4 regions of the Exiguobacterium sp. SH5S4 genome follow, and region 4 is predicted to be linked to each of the others. Evidence: predicted binding sites of a transcription regulator. Region 4 holds the regulator's gene; each other region holds the start of a gene.
What was found. Region 4 encodes Rex, which represses fermentation and respiration genes when NADH is low (regulators of the CRP and FNR family bind a similar motif). Its sites were predicted from a motif close to TTGTGAAATATTTCACAA; they were not measured.
Positions count from the first base shown of each region.

Region 1: the regulator Rex is predicted to act here: its motif matches at 2,660-2,677, upstream of EVJ32_RS08805 (DoxX family membrane protein).
Region 2: the regulator Rex is predicted to act here: its motif matches at 2,313-2,330, upstream of cydD (thiol reductant ABC exporter subunit CydD).
Region 3: the regulator Rex is predicted to act here: its motif matches at 2,530-2,547, upstream of EVJ32_RS13315 (L-lactate dehydrogenase).

Region 1 covers NZ_SJUQ01000013.1:49,307-54,039, reverse strand. The annotation lists gene EVJ32_RS08825 (glycoside hydrolase family 55 protein) at 1-90, opposite strand, end outside; gene EVJ32_RS08820 (cold-shock protein) at 356-556, shown strand; gene EVJ32_RS08815 (pyridoxamine 5'-phosphate oxidase family protein) at 682-1,095, shown strand; gene EVJ32_RS08810 (RNA-guided endonuclease TnpB family protein) at 1,309-2,400, shown strand; gene EVJ32_RS08805 (DoxX family membrane protein) at 2,716-3,219, shown strand; gene EVJ32_RS08800 (DUF3817 domain-containing protein) at 3,302-3,598, shown strand; gene EVJ32_RS08795 (hypothetical protein) at 3,624-3,929, opposite strand; gene EVJ32_RS08790 (hypothetical protein) at 3,926-4,171, opposite strand; gene EVJ32_RS08785 (winged helix-turn-helix transcriptional regulator) at 4,236-4,562, opposite strand; gene EVJ32_RS08780 (VOC family protein) at 4,669-4,733, shown strand, end outside.
Region 2 covers NZ_SJUQ01000038.1:7,802-12,534, reverse strand. The annotation lists gene EVJ32_RS14995 (glycoside hydrolase family 31 protein) at 1-1,421, shown strand, start outside; gene EVJ32_RS14990 (Crp/Fnr family transcriptional regulator) at 1,543-2,232, shown strand; gene cydD (thiol reductant ABC exporter subunit CydD) at 2,360-4,084, shown strand; gene cydC (thiol reductant ABC exporter subunit CydC) at 4,081-4,733, shown strand, end outside.
Region 3 covers NZ_SJUQ01000027.1:14,539-19,271, forward strand. The annotation lists gene EVJ32_RS13295 (1,4-alpha-glucan branching protein domain-containing protein) at 1-888, shown strand, start outside; gene rpmG (50S ribosomal protein L33) at 973-1,137, shown strand; gene EVJ32_RS13305 (5-formyltetrahydrofolate cyclo-ligase) at 1,193-1,747, shown strand; gene EVJ32_RS13310 (DUF92 domain-containing protein) at 1,726-2,496, shown strand; gene EVJ32_RS13315 (L-lactate dehydrogenase) at 2,666-3,622, shown strand; gene EVJ32_RS13320 (rhomboid family intramembrane serine protease) at 3,771-4,733, shown strand, end outside.
Region 4 covers NZ_SJUQ01000017.1:9,959-14,691, forward strand. The annotation lists gene EVJ32_RS10315 (hypothetical protein) at 1-250, opposite strand, end outside; gene EVJ32_RS10320 (ABC-F family ATP-binding cassette domain-containing protein) at 247-2,148, opposite strand; gene EVJ32_RS10325 (redox-sensing transcriptional repressor Rex) at 2,298-2,954, shown strand; gene EVJ32_RS10330 (twin-arginine translocase TatA/TatE family subunit) at 2,954-3,172, shown strand; gene tatC (twin-arginine translocase subunit TatC) at 3,176-3,964, shown strand; gene EVJ32_RS10340 (hypothetical protein) at 4,231-4,524, shown strand; gene EVJ32_RS10345 (FAD-dependent oxidoreductase) at 4,717-4,733, shown strand, end outside.

The DNA of each region.
Region 1 (4,733 bases), on a different contig from region 4:
GAGCGTCTCCGTCAATAGCTCATCTGTCGACCAGGCCGCGTAGCGGGCGATAGTGGCAGCGATATGCGTGCGGTCAATTTGATTCATCATATGAGTCGTCCTCCTAACGTTCACTACATGTGATGTACCCGTTTTGAAATTATTTTTAGCAAACCGAAGTATTTAGTAGACAGAAGCATTTATCCATGGTATATTACATATGTGCTTAATTAAGAATAGCTGGAAACATAATTCACAATCGCTTGGGATTATTTTTCATGAAAGATAATCCAACAAGTTTTGTGCTTTTTTTTGGTCAGTTTTTTCTAGTAAGGCACTACTAGAACGCACAGCGTTTATTTCAGGAGGGTTCATTATGAACACAGGTAAAGTAAAATGGTTTAACTCAGAAAAAGGTTACGGCTTCATCGAAATGGAAGGCGGAGACGACGTATTCGTACACTTCTCAGCAATCCAAGGCGACGGCTTCAAGACACTTGAAGAAGGCCAAGCAGTAACTTTCGAAATCACTGACGGAGCTCGTGGCCCACAAGCTTCTAACGTTGAAAAAATCTAATCTTCCTTTCTAAGGAATTTTATAACCTGCTCGCTTCGGCGAGCAGGTTTTTTCGTGTCTTCGTGTTTAATCAAATGCCGCAAGGGAATGATTATACGAGTGACTATGATAAGGGGGCTTTTTAAATGGATGCTAAAACAACGGCACAACAAATTCTAGATGCAAGCAACGTCGGAACGATGGCCACGGTATATAAAGGGAAGCCGCACAGCCGATACATGACGTTTTTCCATGACGGTCTGACACTCTATACGGCAACCTCGAAAGATACGGATAAAGTCGATGAGTTGAAGAACAATCCGTACACGCACGTCTTGATCGGCTACGACGGGGACGGGGTCGGCGACACGTATCTCGAGATTTTAGGAGAGACGTCGGTGTCTGATGACGAGTCGATGAAAGAAAAAGTGTGGAACGAAAAACTTGAGGGCTGGTTCGACGGCCCGGATGATCCAAAACTCGTCATTTTAAAAATCTCACCGCAATCGATGCGTGTGATGAATAAAAAAGGCCAACCGCCACAACAAGTTGATCTTTAACATAATTAAGCGAGAATTCTCCCACCTCTAAGCGTCTGGGGCGAGGCCCAGCGTAGGTGGGAGATGAATCGCCCGTACATAAACCTCTTGGCCACCCCTGTGACAGATATGACGAACATAAGTTCGTAATTCCGTCAGATTTCCCTTCCCCCGTCGCGGGTATCGGATGAGGAAGGCGTTCATCACGATCATCGGCCGAGAGGAGGGGGAGACATGCTGAATGGCTACAAATACAGGCTCCACCCGACGTCGGAACAGGCCGATTTCCTGGTCAGGACGATCGGCTGTGCCCGGTTCGTCTACAACAAGCTGCTCGAGGACCGCATCGCTATCCACGAGGAGACGAAGGCGAGCGGCGGGTCGAAGCGAAAACTGCCGACACCGGCCTCGTACAAGCCCCTGTTCCCGTTCCTCGCCGAGGCGGACAGCCTCGCGCTCGCCAACGCGAAGCTTCACCTCGACGCGGCGTTCGCGAAGTTCTTCGCCGGGACGGCCGGCTTCCCGGTGTTCAAGTCGAGACGAAAGGCGCGCGCCTCCTACACGACGAACAACCAGCACGGCACGATCCGCATCGAGGGGGACCGGGTCCGGCTCCCGAAGGTCGGGTTCATCCGCTTCACACAGCACCGAATCTTCGACGGCGAGATCCGATCGGCGACCGTGTCGATGACGAAGACGGGCAAGTTCTTCGTGTCGCTCCTCGTCGAGCAGCCCGACGAGCCGTGGGTCCCGGCCGAGCACAAGATCGGGATCGACCTCGGCCTCGGGCACTTCGCCGTCATGACGAACGACGCGCTCGTCACGGAGAAGATCCCGAACCCGCGCAACCTGCGCGAGGCCGAGGAACGGCTGAGACGAGCGCAGCGCGCGCTTTCCCGCAAGAAGCCCGGCAGCAGGAACCGCGAGAAGGCACGGCTCGTCCTCGCGAAGAAACACGAGCAGGTCAAGAACCGACGGCACGACTTCCTCCACAAGCTGTCGCGACGCATCGTCGACGAGAACCAAGTCGTCGTCGTCGAGACGCTGAAGCCGAGGGAGATGATGCAGGACCGCCGCCTGGCGAAGTCGATCGGGGATGCCGGGTGGGGCGAGTTCGTCCGCCAGCTGGAATATAAGGCGAGGTTCTATGGACGGACGCTCATCAAGGCAGACCCCTGGTTCGCCTCGACCCAGGTCTGTTCGGCCTGCGGCGAGAACGGCGGCAAGAAGGGCCTGCACGTCCGCGAGTGGACCTGTGCCGCATGCGGCACGCACCACGACCGCGACGTCAACGCGAGCCTCAACCTGTTGCGTCTCGCAGACTAAAACACCCCAGGGCAGGGACTGCCCGACGAGCTTGGTCCACAACCGTGGCTAGTCAAAGCACGGTCTTCCCAAGAAGCTCCCACTTCAAGTTGCGAAGCAAATAAGTGGTGAGTAGTTCACAGCAGTGGAAGCGATGTCTCGAGTAGACATTGCTTTTTTTTGGTGCAATTTCCAAAAAGTTACTGACCTGTGACACACATATGAACGAAACGTGAACTATTGTCTCAAGCTATGTGAAAACATGAACATGGATGGTATATTGTGAATGTAATCACATATAAGCCATTATTCAACCATTCAAAAGGAGGAATTATCATGTTCACAAAGTTTTGGCAAAACCACAACATCGCAACCGGCATCTTGACGGTGTTACGGATCTGGCTCGGCTATCAATGGCTCACAGCCGGATGGGGTAAAATCACGGGCGGCTTCGGATCAGGCGGTTACCTTCAAAACGCAGCTTCACTCGCGACGGGAGATCACCCGGCGGTCGCCGGATGGTGGGCAGCTTTCCTTGAAAAATTCGCGATTCCAAACGCAGCACTTTTCGATATCTTAATTCCGTATGGTGAGTTCTTGGTCGGTCTCGGTCTCTTGCTTGGCGCCCTCACACGCAGCGCGGCTTTCTTCGGACTCGTCATGAACATGGCGTTCTTATTGTCAGGGACGGTCAGCACGAACCCGACGATGTTGATCGTATCGGTCTTGATTCTCGTCGCGGGCTACAACGCAGGCAAAATCGGCGTCGACGGCTTGTTCCTTCGCCGCTTCGTCGAAACAAAAATTGCGCATCGTTCACCAAATCGTCAAATAGCCTAACGACTTTCTAACGTTCCCCTGTGACAAACTTCACCTCTATCGGCTACGATGAACGTAGCATCGATTAAAAAGGAGAACGGATATGAACGCAACTCGATTCAAATGGCTCGGTTATACAGAGGGGATGTCATTCCTGCTCTTATTGTTGATCGCCATGCCGCTCAAGTATTTGGCTGGCATGCCGCTAGCCGTCAGCATCGTCGGTGCGGCCCATGGTTTCCTGTTCGTCGCTTACGTGGCGGCAGCGGTTTACATGGCGTGGCGCTTCAACTGGGGCTTCAAAGTGTTAGTCCTCGCGGTCATGGCTTCGGTCATCCCGTTCGGGCCGTTCTTGTTAGAGAAACGAGTCCTTCCATCAACAGAGAAGACATCGAACTGAAAAACGTTCGATGTCTTTTTTTCGTTCATTGATGTGTCGGCGCGCTTTCGACTTCAGCCAGTACCGTCGCTTTTTCAGCCGCGATATCGTGACGGATGCGATGCATCGCGAACAGCGTGATCGAAAGCAGGCATACCATGCAAATCGCATAAAGTGACGTGACCGACATCCATTCGCTCAATAACCCGAACGACACGAAACCGAGCGGGGTGATCCCCATCGCGAGCGATTCGAGGACGCCCATGACACGACCGAGGTAGCTTGGTTCCGTGTTCGTCTGCAAAAACAGTTGGATGGGAATATTGACGCGGATGATGAAGAAACCGCTCAACAAAGCGAATCCGGTGAGGAAGACGATGGCGGGTGTGACCGAGAAGTCGAAATAGAGCGGGACGGCCGGGCCGATTTTGCTTTATGTTGTGTCCAAACAGACGGTTCAAATTGAAGCGTGAAGCCGTGGCGTGCGAACGTCGTCTCGGCGTCGTGAAGTAAACTATGACGCGCGGCTGGTACTCCGGACGACGGGGCGGTTACGCCGACGTGGCGACCGGTCAACTGTGGATAACGAATCATGAGATCCTCCTGTGGATAAGTGATGGGCAGTGATACGGAAATGAGTTATCCACATGTGGACAATTTATTTTTGTTGCATGCGCGCAGCGTGCTTCATGCCCCAAGCGTTCATCGTCTCGAGTACCGGGATAAGCGTCTTGCCGTACTCGCTCAACTGATAGTCGACGCGCGGCGGGACTTCCGGATAGACGGTACGGATGATGATATCTTGCTCTTCTAAGTCACGCAACTGGGCTGTCAAAATCTTTTGGCTAATGTTCGGGAGCGAGCGTTTCAGTTCACTGAACCGGAGCGTCCCCCCGTTGATGAGCGCGAGTAAAATCGATGGTTTCCATTTACCGGTGATCAGTTCGAGTGCGGTATCGACTTCACAGCTTGAGATCATCGTCATGAGTCTCGCTCCTCTCTAAGTATCCTTTCGGTAACTATACCACCTTTTTGTGCCGTCTTCTGCAAACGGGACACGGCATGTATAGTAAAGAGAGAGGTGAGAAAACATGAAATTAACCAATATCCAACTCGGACCGGTCACGCTCCGGGTCAGTGAATTAGAAAACATGAA
Region 2 (4,733 bases), on a different contig from region 4:
GGATCGACTCATCGAACGGGGATCGCATCCCGTTCGATTTCTCTGATAAACGCTTCATTCAAGCGTATTTTGAACAGATGCATCATCCGCACGAGGTAGACGGCGTCGATTTTTGGTGGATCGACTGGCAGCAAGGGTCGACCTCGAAAATGGAAGGGCTCGACCCGATGTGGATGTTAAACCATTATCATGCGGCCGATATTTCCCGAGACGGAAATCGTCCGCTGATCTTCTCGCGTTATGCCGGACCGGGCAGCCATCGTTACCCCGTCGGTTTCTCGGGAGATACGCTCATCTCTTGGGCGTCGCTTGCGTTTCAGCCTTACTTCACGGCGACGGCATCGAATATCGGTTACGGCTGGTGGAGCCACGACATCGGCGGGCATTACCGAGGGTCGAAAGACGATGAGCTCGCCGCACGCTGGGTCGCGTTCGGGGTGTTCAGCCCGATCATGCGCTTGCATTCGACGTTCAGTATCTTTAACGGCAAAGAGCCGTGGCGCTTCGGTCTCGAGTCCGAACGGTCGATGAAGTCGTTTTTACGACTCCGCCACCAACTCATCCCGTATTTGTACACAATGAACCGGCGTAATCATCAGGATGCGCTCCCGCTCATCCTCCCGATGTATTACGATCATCCCGACGAAGAAGCGGCGTATGGCGTGCCGAATGAATACTACTTCGGCAGTGAACTCGTCGTATCACCGATCGTCGAGCCGATGAACAAGCGGCTTCACGTCGCGGCGACGAACGTCTGGTTGCCGACAGGCGATTGGTTCGACTTCTTTACGGGTCATCGCTACGAAGGTGATAAGTCGATCCGAGTGTTCCGTGGGCTTGACGAGCAGGCCGTGTTCGCGAAAGCTGGAGCGATCGTCCCGCTGGCCGCTCATCGCTCTGGACGCAACGACACCGACAACCCGACCGATCTCGAGGTCGTCGTCTTCCCAGGGGCATCGAACACGTTCACGCTGTATGAGGATAACGGGACCGACCGGGCTTATGAGACCGGGGCTTACGCCGAGACGACGTTCACCCTCGACTGGGACGAGCGCAGCCTGCACGTTCATATCACGGGCGACACGTCCGTCTTACCGTCAGACCGGACCGTCACATTACTCGTACGCGGGGTGACCGGTTTGGGCGAGTATAAACCGGAGACGCAGACGTTACGACACGAACTCGGTAAAATTGATGAGGAAGTGACGGTGTCGCTCCCTGTCGAGGTGACGAACAACGGTCATCGACTGGAGCGCTTGTATCGCTTCATTGACCGCGCCGAGATATCTTACGATTTGAAAGACCGCCTCTACCGGATGGCGGCGTCGAAGACGAGACTCGAAGCATGGCTGTTCGATCTGCATGCGCTTGAACTCGAACGCGATTTGCAAGATGCGATCATGGAATTGATGCTCGACTGAGGAGAGGGGGCAACCCCTCTTTTGTCTTGTCAGAAAACTGTCGGAATTTGAAAGCGTTTTCACAAGCTGGGTCTCGTATACTAAAAGAAAGATCACCAGTTCGGGAAGCGAGGGATTGAACATGAGACAGCAATGGACAGTCGACGATTTAAGACAACTCGATATCTTCAATAAATGCACGAGCCGCGAGCTAGAGAGCTTGCTACCGCACGTATACTGTCGAACGTACCGCAAAGGGCAGCTTTTATTCATGGAAGGCGACCCACGTGAGCGCGTCTACTTTTTAATCAGTGGGTATGTGAGGCTCGAGCGGTGCAATGAAACGGCGACCCATCAATACACCGACTACTTGAAGCCGAAGCAGCTGTTTCCGTACCGGGGACTGTTGACGGAAACGTATTACCAACATTCGGCGGAAGCGCTGACCGATATTGAAGTCATTTATATGCCGACGGATCGCTTTGAAGCGCTCGTCTCAAGAAATGCGACGATGCTCTTGCACATCGTCGGTCAGATGAATCGAATCCTTGACCTTCATGAACGCCGTGTTCAGGAAATCATCACGCCGAGTGCGAGCGACCGGGTGATCAATACGATCCATTACTTGATTGAAGACCTCGGAGAAAAAGAAGCCGACGGTGTGCGCGTACGTTGTCCGTTCACGACAGTTGAAATCTCGAGACTGTCGGGGACATCGCGCGAGACCGTGTCCCACATCTTATCGCGACTGCGCAAAGAAGACATTCTCCAGTTCGACGCCCGTCAACTCGTGACGTTGCATCCTGAGTATTTTGAACAAGCGACACACTGACGCCACGCTCCATTCGTGGCGTTTTTTTGCACGTCTCGACAAGCGAAGCGTTCGCTATGGACCCTTACATCAGTTATAATTAGTGAGAATCATCACAAAGAAAAATTGTCATGCACGTTTAGAAAGGATGAACGCAGTGAAACGACTGCAAGCTCTCGCTTTGGCCGAGAAAGGACATATCGTCGGGCTCGTCATCGCCGCGGTGATGATCGGGTTGTCCATCTTGGCTCAGGCTTATTTGATCGTCGACGTCGTCGACCGAGTATTTTTAAAAAACGAATCGTTCCAAAGTGTCATCCCGTCTCTAGGTTGGCTCGTGCTCGCGCTGCTCGCACGTGCCTTGTTCGGGTATGTCTCGGGACGCATCGGTGCCAACTTGTCGGAGCGGGCGAAGCGGACGCTTCGACGTCAACTGCTCGACCGCTACACATCGAATCCGATCGAGACGTCTCTATCCGGACAGTCCGGGAAGAAAGTCAGTGTCTATATGGATGCGGTCGATGAGGTCGATGCTTACTTTAGCCAGTACTGGCCCCAAGTCATCCAGACGTCGATCATCCCGCTGCTCATTCTCGTCGTCGTCTTCAGTCAGCACTGGATCTCGGGTGTCATCATGATGGTGACCGCGCCGTTCATTCCAATTTTTTTCATCATCATCGGTATCGCGACCCAGAAGAAGTCTGAAGAGCAGATGGAGAAAATGAACCAGTTCTCAGGGAAATTTTTAGACGTCCTTCAAGGATTGACGACACTCAAGCTATACGGACGTGCCGAGCAAGAAGCGCAAGCGATCGAGAAGAGCAGTCTCGACTTCCGGGACGCGACGATGGTCGTCTTAAAGACCGCTTTCTTGTCAGGGCTCATGCTCGAGTTCATCTCGATGCTCAGCACCGGCGTCGTCGCCTTAGAAGTGGCGCTCCAGATGGTCGTTTGGCAAAACTTGACGTTTTTCGCCGGCTTCTTGATTCTCGTCTTGGCCCCGGAATACTATTTAGCGATCAAAGACCTCGGCAGCGCCTTCCATACCGGGCGTGGTAGCATGGGTGCGGCCGATCGTATCTTCGAGGCGCTCGACGCCCCGGACGACCGCATCGAGTGGGGAGACAGACCGCTAACAAACCGGACGCCCGAACTTGTTCTCGATGCGGTCTCGTTCCAATATGAAGGGGGGCGCTTCACGCTCCACCCGCTGAGCGGGGTAATCCCGGCACGGTCACACGTCGCCTTGGTCGGCGCGAGCGGATCAGGCAAGACGACCGTGTTGAACGTGCTGTCCGGTCTTGTGAAACCGGACAGCGGCCGCGTCCTCGTCGACGGGGAGCCGCTCGAATCGTTCACCGATACGTCTTGGTACGGGACAATCGGGTATATTTCGCAAAACCCGTATTTGTTCGCCGGCAGTCTCGCCGCTAATATCGCCCTCGGTGAGACGGCGGACGAGACTGACATCATGCGGGCGGCTGAAGCCGCCGGCCTCGTCGAGGTCATCGCCAATTTGCCGGACGGATTGAATACCGAGCTCGGAGAAGGCGGTTACGGATTGTCCGGTGGTGAGCGGCAACGCCTCGCCCTGGCCCGTGCCTTCTTGAAGCGTCCAGGTATCATCTTGTTCGATGAACCGACGACCGGTCTCGATTTGGTGACCGAGAGAATCGTTCGGCGCTCGATCGAGGAGTTGTCGCGTGACGCGACGCTTGTCACGGTCGCGCACCGTCTCCATACGATCAAGCAAGCGGACGCGATTTGGTTCATGGACGAGGGTAACCTCGTCGCGAACGGCACACATGAACAGTTGCTCGCTGTCCCGGCCTACGCCGACTTGTTCACGTTACAGAAAGGGGTGAGAGGATGAACTCACTTTGGACGATCACAAAATGGATGATGAAAGAGAAAAAGGATATCATCCTCTCGATCTTCTTCGGCTATACGGCAGGACTCGCGGCTGTCGCCTTGTTCGCGGCGAGTGGATATCTCGTGTCGCGGGCCGGCCTTGTGCCGCCCCTCTATGCGCTCATGGTACCGGTCGTCCTGATCAAGCTGTTCGGCGTCATTCGGGCGGGGAGCCGCTACCGCGAACGCTTGGCGTCACACCGGGCGACGTTCACGATTTTAAGCGAACTGCGCGTCCGGTTTTATCGCCAGCTCGAACCGCTCGTGCCGAACATCTTCGCCAAATACCGGAGCGGGGACTTGCTCGCCCGTGTCGTCGGAGACGTCGAAAGCCTTCAAAACTACTTTTTGCGGGTGTTTTATCCGCCAATCATCTTAGTGCTCGTCTTCTTGAGCACGATCTTCTTCGTCACGTTCTTCTCGATGACGGTCAGCCTTTGGCTCGTGTTCGGGGTGTTCGTGACCGGCTTTTTGATTCCGATCTTGTTTGCCGGCATCCGAGCGAAGCATGACCAGGAAATTCGGGCCTTGCGCGGCGATTTGTCGAGCGGGGTGACCGAGATGATGTACGGGTACCGCGATTTATTGTTGCACGACCAGCTCGGCCAGAC
Region 3 (4,733 bases), on a different contig from region 4:
GCCGACCGGGCGTTAAGACAGCTCATTCGTCATTATGTGCTCTCAGTCTCGAGCGATTGGGCGTTTATCTTGGACGGCCAGACGACGGCGCAATACGCCGCCGAACGCTTCCGGGAACATACCCGTCTGTTTGCCGAACTCGAAACGGCGCTTTACGAAGGCAAGCTATCGGATCGCTTGCTAGACGAGCACTACACGGTCTATCCGTTCTTAGACGACGTGGACATTGATATCGATACGTTCCTATCTCCACACGACTATTATGTGACGCAGGAGCGTGGCGAAGAAGGTGAGGTCATTCTCGTCCTCACGCCAGAATATACAGGCAATATCGTGGGCGACCTCGGTCACCGCGTCGTCGCTGAAGTCGAGGCACGAGCGGCTGACGGGGAGACCGTTTACGTCCTCACGCCGCACAGTGAAGGATTACCTGAATACGAGCGCCACAATCGCGTTCACGTGTACCGGGTCCCGCTCACGAGTCCGTTTCTAGAGCATGTCATGAACCAAATCGCTGCTCAGAACGTCGCCTACGTGAAACTCGTCCAACAGTTACAGACGATGGTCAACTTCAAAGCGGTCCATCATTTCGATTGGATGACGATTCCAGCGGCACGTTCACTTGCGAAGTCACTAGATATTCCGTTATACTCAACTATGTTGTCATTTGAAACGACCCGCAACCCGCACGGGCACGGTGGCCTGTTCGATGCGATCCATCGCATTGAAAACGGCGTCCTCTCGGAAGCTGATACGGTTTATGTCGGTGAACAGCTCTCGATCGAGGAGCTCGCGACGCGGTATGTGATCGGCGATAACGTAAAAACGTGCCTACCGCTCGACGCGTCACCGTACGGGCAGAAACGTTTGAAAAAGAACGTGAAATAACCTTGCTTTTTCAAAAAAAACTTGGTAGGATAATTGAGTATGCTTAGACTGTAAAGCAAAAGCACTTGATACAACATTAGTAAGATGGGAGTGAAAGATATGCGCGTTAAAATCACACTAGCTTGCACAGAAACAGGCGATCGCACGTACATCACGAAGAAAAACAAACGTAACAACCCAGAGCGCCTCGAATTGCGCAAATACAACCCACGTCTCCGTCGTCACACGCTTTACCGCGAAGTGAAATAATTGAGACCGGCCGTCACTCATGTGGCGGCCTTTTTTTCGATAGGAGGAATAAAAGATGACGGCTAAACAAGAGCTCCGAAAAGCGGTTCATGTGAATATTCGCGTGCTCACCGATCGTGACGAGCGTGATGAAGCGATCCTACATACCGTGGCGTCACTTCCTGAGTGGCAACAAGCGCATACGGTCGCACTCACATTGTCACTCGACCTTGAAGTGAATACGCGTCCGCTCATCGATACAGCTTTAAAAGCAGGAAAATCGGTGTTGGTGCCGAAAGTAATGGAACAGGGGCTCACGTTCCACGAAATCAGGACGTTCAGCGACCTCGAGCCGGGGGTAATGGGTATTCTCGAGCCGACGACCGCGGAAACCGACCTCGACATCGATGTCTGTATCGTCCCAGGCCGTGTCTTTGACCGTTCTGGATATCGGATCGGTTGGGGCGGGGGTTATTACGACCGTTTCTTAGCGACATATCGCGGTGCGACGATCGCGCTCGCCTACGACGTACAAGTGCTCGACGAAATACCGATCGAACCACACGACATACCTGTCGAACTGATCGTGACAGAAAGGGAAATGATTCGATGCTCTCAATCGTCCTCGTAACTTGTCTAGTTGCACTGGCCGGATATCTTCTCCGGTCGTTGACGTTCTCTGGAGCGATCTTGACGATCGTGACAGGGGCGGTCATCGGGTTTGGTTTTGGCTGGTTCGGGCTGTACTTGCTCGGTGTGTTCTTTTCGACGTCCTCGCTCGCTTCAAAATATCGCGCCCGCGACAAGGCGTCGGTCGATGACATCGTTGAAAAATCCGGGCCGCGTGATTTCGTGCAAGTGCTTGCGAACGGAGGAATCGCCATGCTCACCGCAATCGGAATGGCGATGACTTCGAACGAGGCGTGGCTATTCGCTTACGTCGTTTCAATCGCGGCGGCGACGAGTGACACGTGGGGGTCCGAGTTCGGCGTCCTCGCATCGCGCCGACCGCGCTCCGTTTTGACATTGCGTGAAGTTGAACCGGGGACGAGCGGTGGGGTGTCACCGTTCGGTACGCTCATGTCCATCGCCGGCGCGACGATCATCGTCTTGGCATCGCTCCCGTTCTTGAACATAACGATGGGCACGCTATTTCTATTGATTGCGCTCGGTCTGAGCGGCAGCGTCGTCGATACGTTACTCGGTGCGACCGTGCAACGAAAGTATCGCTGTCGGACGTGCCGAAAACTGACGGAGAAAAAGCTGCATCACGGCGAAGCGACCGACTATGTATCTGGATGGCGCTTTCTCGGCAACGACGCCGTTAATTTCTTGGCGATCGCCTCCGCGGCGGCGATTGGTTTTCTTGTTTTCGCATAAGGGTAGTACAGAGAATGAGGATGTTTCAAACGAATGTGAATTTTGTCACAATATTGCCAAACTGAAAACGGTTTCTCTTGTATTGACTGTTTGTGAATGATGTTACAATCTAGGTGTAACAGACAAAACAAAAACATGAAACAGATTGTTTGAAGGGTGGAAAAACAACATGGAAACATTAAATCATGCAAAAGTAACACGGGTCGCTCTCGTCGGGGCCGGAGCGGTCGGTGCAAGCTTCGCGTATCAATTGACGACAGCGAGCCTATGTGAAGAACTCGTTATCATCGACATCAACAAGGCGAAGGCAGAAGGCGAAGCGATGGACTTGAACCACGGCGTCTCGTTCGCTTCGTCACCGATGCGCGTATGGGCTGGAGATTACACGGACTGCGGTGCTGCAGATATCGTCGTCATCACGGCCGGAGCTCCTCAAAAACCAGGTGAGACACGTCTCGACCTCGTTGAGAAAAATGCGAAAATCATGAAATCGATGATCACTGAAATCATGGCTTCTGGCTTCGACGGTATCATCATCCTCGCGTCAAACCCGGTCGATATCATGACACACTTGGCTTGGAAATACTCGGGTCTTCCGAAACATCGCGTCTTCGGATCAGGGACTGTACTCGATACGTCACGCCTCCGCTACATGCTAGGTGATTACTTCAACGTCGATCCGCGCAACTGCCACGCTTACATCATGGGTGAGCATGGCGATACCGAGTTCGCGGCGTGGAGCAACGCCCGGATTTACGGCAAATCGGTCGAACAGTTGCTTGAAGAGAACGACGAGTATACGTGGGAAGACCTTGAAGACATCTACGTCAACGTTCGTGACGCTGCGTATCACATCATCGAACGTAAAGGCGCGACGTACTATGCGATCGGTCTCGGCTTGCTTCGTCTCGTCAAAGCGGTGCTCCGTAACGAGAACACGTTGCTCACGGTCGGTGCCTACTTGGATGGAGAGTACGGCTTGAACGATATTCATATCGGTGTGCCGGCAATCATCAACCGCCAAGGCGTGCGTCAAGTCGTCGAAATCGAGTTATCAGAAGAAGAGAAGCAGAAAATGCTCCATTCGGCAGACGTGTTGTTGAAAACGATGAAACCTGTTTTATAATATATTCGCGATATAGACGTAGTCGGCGTATGCCGGCTACGTTTTTTATGTGTTGGCACGGACGGCGGACAGATTCAGAAAGCGCCAACTTTTGTCGTCATGATCGAATTGGATTACAATTAAGACAGAAGGAAAGGAGGGGATTCAGTTGACGCAACCGGGATGTTTTTGGGAAGACATTTACCATGCGGTCGAGGCAGGCGGTCGGGTCGAAGGGATACTCGAGCCTTCGCGCGCGCTGCTATTGTTCGACACGAAAGCTGGAGACCTCTATCACCTGTACATAAAGACGGATAAGGCGTGGGCAAACCATGTCGCGATCGAGATCGAGGCGGTCATGAGCTCGTTCCGACTCGCACGACTCGGGCGTGCGAAGCTTCATGTCCATATATACGGCGACGCGCTCGTCGATGAGGAGCGACTTGAGACGTTGTCGTTCCAAGTCGCGGCCAAGGTGAGACTCGACAGGCACACGTGTGGCGATGAACAAGATGAGACCCGGTTTCGGTCGCTCGCGCTCGCACTCGATAAACAGCGAAAAGCCGAACTGAAGAAGCGATTCTCATTCGGTGAACCGCAACTCGTCTATGCGCTCATGATGTTGACATTTGTCGTCATGTGGCTCGCCGAATCGCTCGGCTCGACGCTCGATCCGAACACGCTCATCCGATTCGGCGCCAAAGTCAATCCGCTCATCGACGATGGCGAATGGTGGCGCCTTGTCACACCGATGTTCCTTCATATCGGCTGGTTTCATTTTGCGATCAACATGTTCGCGCTCTGGTCGCTCGGTCCGCTCGTCGAACGCATGTATGGGTCACCGAGGTTCTTGACGATCTATCTGTTGGCGGGCGTCATCGCGTCGACTGCCTCCTACGCGTTCAGTGAAGCGATTTCGGCAGGCGCGTCCGGTGCATTGTTCGGTCTCGTCGGCGCACTGCTCTATTTCGGACTGCGTGACCGTTCGCTGTTCATGAAGACGCTCGGCCCACCGCTGTTTATTATGTTAGGATTGAACGTAGGGCTCGCCTTCGTCCTCGGTGCCAGCTTGGACCACTCGGCCCATGCCGGGGGCCTCATCGGTGGATTTTTGATGGCGGGCGTGGTCGGA
Region 4 (4,733 bases):
GCCAAATGACAAGCCGGATGAACAGCGTGCTCATAAGGAGACCGCTGAACAGGCTGATGATGATACCGGACCATGTTTGGATGATAAACCCGACGACAATCGGCAGGAAGTAAAATAAAATGATTGGGACGTTCGTCGCCTCGCCACGGATGAGTTCCGAGATATACTCGGTCCCGCTCGGCACGATGTAGACGAATCCGGTCAGGAACGCATGCATCCAATCGATCCGCATGGCACGGGAACGCATCATGAATGGAGTTCCTCCCATTCTGCGAACAGTTCCGTGATCGACTCTTTCGTCGCGTCGGACTCGGTCGACAGTTCTTGGGCGCGAGCGAAGTCGTTGAACACGTCCGGTTCGCACAACAGCTGCTCGATTTCTTCTAGCCTCGCTTCGTGGCGCTCGATCGTCAGCTCGATCTCTTCGACCCGCTGCTTCAACCGGCGCTCTTCGCGCTGCTGTTCTTTGTCGGCGCGCTGCTTCTTGACGACGACTTGTTTCGTCTCCTCGCGGGCGAGCCGGGCGAGGTCCTCGAGCTCTTCTTTCTTCTCGACGTAGTACGAGTAGTCGCCGAGGTACTCATCGATGCCGTTCGGCGTGATCTCTAAGACACGCGTCGCGAGCCGGTCGATGAAGTAACGGTCGTGGGAGACGAACAAGATCGTCCCGGGATAGTCGACGAGCGCGTTCTCGAGGATCATCTTCGAGTCGAGGTCCAAGTGGTTCGTCGGCTCATCCAAGACGAGCAAGTTCGGTTGCTCGAGCTTGAGCTTGGCGAGCGTCAGCCGGGCCCGTTCGCCGCCGGATAGTTCTTGGACGCGTTTCATGACGTCGTCCCCGCTGAACAAGAACTGGCCGAGCAGACTGCGGACTTCTTGCTCGCGCATGAGCGGCCAGTCGTTCCAAATCTCATCGATGACGCGGTTCGTGTCCGACAAGTTCTGTTGTTCCTGGTCGTAGTAGCCGATCTCGACGCCGGTACCGTAGCGGATGTCACCGGTGAGGGGTGGTTGTTGTTTCGTCAACACTTTGAGGAGCGTCGATTTGCCGACCCCGTTCGGGCCGACGAGGGCGACCGACTCGCCGCGCTGCAGTTGGAAACGTAAGTGTTGTGCGATCGGTTCCTCGTAGCCGATGGCGAGGTCGCTGCCGCTCAACACATCGTTCCCGCTTTGACGTTTGATCGAGAACGACAACACCGCGCTCCGTTCGTCACCGTCCGGCACGTCCATACGGTCGATCTTCTCGAGCCGCTTGCGGACGCTTTGGGCGCGTTTCGTCGTCGTTGCCCGGGCGATGTTCCGTTGGATGAAGTCTTGCATCTTGGCGATCTCTTCTTGTTGCGACTCGAACTGCTTCTTCTCTTGCTCGTAAAGCGCGGCCTTCTGCTCGAGGAACTTTGTATAGTTCCCGACGAAGCGGCGGCTGCGGTTGCGTGACAGCTCGTAGACGACCGAGACGACGCGGTCGAGGAAGTAACGGTCGTGGGAGACGATGAGGACGGCACCTTTATAGCCGCTCAAATATTTCTCGAGCCAGCTGAGCGTCTCGATGTCTAAATGGTTCGTCGGCTCATCCAAGATGAGCAGGTCCGGGCTTTGCAGGAGCATCTTCGCTAAGGCAAGACGTGTCCGCTGTCCGCCTGAGAGCGTGTCGATCCGACGTTCGAAGTCGTCCGGGTAAAACCGCATCCCGTGCAAGATCGAGCGGATCGTCGCTTCATACTGATAGCCGCCGCGGTCTTTGAACGTGTGCTGCTCCTCGTCATACGCCGCGAGCAGACGCTCGTAGGCGGCCGGGTCGTTCAAGATCCGCTCCGAGCCCATGTCTTGCTCCATCTGGCGGAGCGTCTTCTCTTGTTCGATCAAATCGGTGAAGACGGTGAGCATCTCGTTCCACATCGTCTCGTTCGATTCTAACCCCGAGTCTTGGGCGAGATAGCCGATCGTCACGTCTTTTGGCTTCATGATGTCGCCCGAGTCATAATTGTACTCGCCGGCGATGACTTTTAACAGCGTCGACTTGCCGGCGCCGTTGCGGCCTACGAGGGCGACGCGTTCGCCTTCTTGGATTTCTAGTTTGACATTCTCTAAAATCGGCTCGACGCCGAACGATTTGGATAAGTTGTTGACTTGCAGTAGGATCAAGTGAAAAAACCCCTTTCTCTCTGTTTAGTATACTTTATTTCTTCCCCTTTTCAGGTATATTCATTGAGTGCTTATGTGAATTCGTTTACAATCAAGGTGTATGAAATCAGATTCGTTTGAAACGCGTCGTAAAAAGGAGGCTCTTTCCGTTGAGTCAAAACGAACCAAAGATTCCGCAAGCGACAGCCAAACGGTTGCCACTATACTATCGGTTTATCCAAAGCCTACATTCGTCAGGGAAACAGCGTGTGTCTTCTGCTGAACTGAGCGAGGCGGTCAAGGTCGATTCGGCAACGATTCGCCGTGACTTCTCATACTTCGGTGCGCTCGGTAAAAAGGGATATGGCTATAACGTACAGTATCTGTTAGACTTTTTCCGTAAGACGCTGAATCAAGACGAGATCACGAACGTCGCCTTGGTCGGGGTCGGTCATCTCGGGACAGCGTTCGTCAACTATAACTTCCTTAAAAACAATAACACACATATCGTCGTCGGGTTCGACGCAGACGAGACAAAAGTCGGCACGACGATGTCAGGTGTCCCGATTCATCACGTCGATGAGATGGAACAAATCATGAAGCAAAACAAAATCGATGTCGCCATCCTCACGGTCCCGTCCGCTTACGCGCAGCCGGTTGCCGATGACTTGGTCCGCTATGGCGTTCGAGGGATCTTGAACTTCACGCCGGCGCGATTGACTGTACCGGACACGGTCCGCGTCCATCATATCGACTTGTCGATCGAACTCCAGTCGCTCATTTACTTTATGCAACACTATCCATCCGCTGAGGGGGTCCATCAATAATGGAATTTCTACAATCATCACTCGTCGTCGGTATCCCAGGTGGCGTCAGTATTTTCGTCATCGCCATCATCGCGCTCATCCTCTTCGGGCCGAAGAAATTGCCAGAGTTCGGCCGGGCAGCGGGGCAGACGCTCCGTGAGTTCAAAAATGCCACGAACGGTATGATGAAAGAGCACGACGAGACCGACAAGAAAGAAATTGAGAAGAAAGAGCAGTAAGCCATGAGCCATCAACCTGATCAAGAACGGGCACTGTCCGATCACTTGACAGAGCTGCGGAGACGACTGATGCTGTCGGCATTTGTCGTCTTTGCCTTCTTTCTGATCGCTTTGCCGAGTGTCAAATACGTGCTCGCCTATCTGCAGGCGGACCTCGTCGAACGAGGGCTCGAGCTGAACGCCTTTGGGGTCGCGGACCCGCTCATGATTTACTTGAACTTGGCGCTCGTCATCGGGCTCGTCGCGTCTGGTCCATTTCTACTGTATCAACTGTGGGCGTTCGTCGCACCTGGTCTGCATCCGAATGAACGAAAATGGACGCTCGCCTATATCCCGGTCATCTTTATCTTGTTCCTCATCGGTCTCGCATTCGCCTACTATTGGTTGTTCCCGCTCGTCCTCGATATCTCGACGGACCTCGGGCAAGACCTCGGTCTGACGCAAATCATCGGGGCGACGAACTATTTCACGTTCCTGTTGCAACTGACAATCCCGTTCGGACTGTTGTTCCAGTTGCCGGTCGTGACGATGTTCTTGACGCGCATCGGTGTCGTGACGCCGTACTTCCTCTCAAAAATTCGGAAGTACGCCTACTTCGCCTTGTTCGTCATCGCGGCATTCATCACGCCGCCGGATTTGACGTCGCACCTCATGGTGTCGCTGCCGCTCTTCTTCCTATATGAGATCAGCTTATCGATCTCACGCATGACGTACCGCGGTGTGCTCCGACGTGAGAAAGAGGCGATGGTGAAAGAACAGATGGATTTGATGAAGCAAATGAATGAGAAGTGAACACTACGTCATGAGACGTGGTGTTTTTTTAATGCGAGTGCGCTAAACTGGAAGTATCTTGAAAAGGGGCTTGGCCATCGTGTTGATCGGACTGTTTCTCCTTGTCGGTTGGCACGTATCACGGTTGGCATAACGGTGCTTTTTGGTCGCAAACTGTCGTACTGAAACTACATGTTCAAAGTGATATTGGTCGTAAACGCTTTTTCTGCAACAAGGAAGTACATGCTCATATGAAACCAATCAAACACACGTCAGGGGGAGAAACGATGACTTGGGAGTACTACGGGGATGAGCTCATCATCATCGGTGTGTTGACGACAATTCTGTTGATTGCCGTGCTGAACTTTTGGAAGTCGCCATTCAAGCGGAGACTTGCCTTCTCGTTGACGCTGCTCGTCGTGGGATACGTGTCGTGTATCATCGGACTCGTCTTCGTCCGCGGGTGGGACGCCCTGGGCTGGATCTTGTACGGCTTTATATTGTATGTGATGGGTCTCGTCACATATATCGGTGTCGTCATCTACCACTGGATGAAAGCGAGACGCACGTCCAATTCATGATCAAAACCGTTCCTGCCGAGGAACGGTTTTTTGTCGTCACAACCGGCGTTCAAACTTTAGACATAATTACGTGAAAAACTGAGCAAAGGGATTGTCAAACCTTCTTGTGAAATAGTACACTAAGTTCAGAAAGCGAATGTGATATTTGTCACAAACACTAACTTGCCTACAACTCAAAGGAGAGACTACCATATGAAAATCGCAGTCAT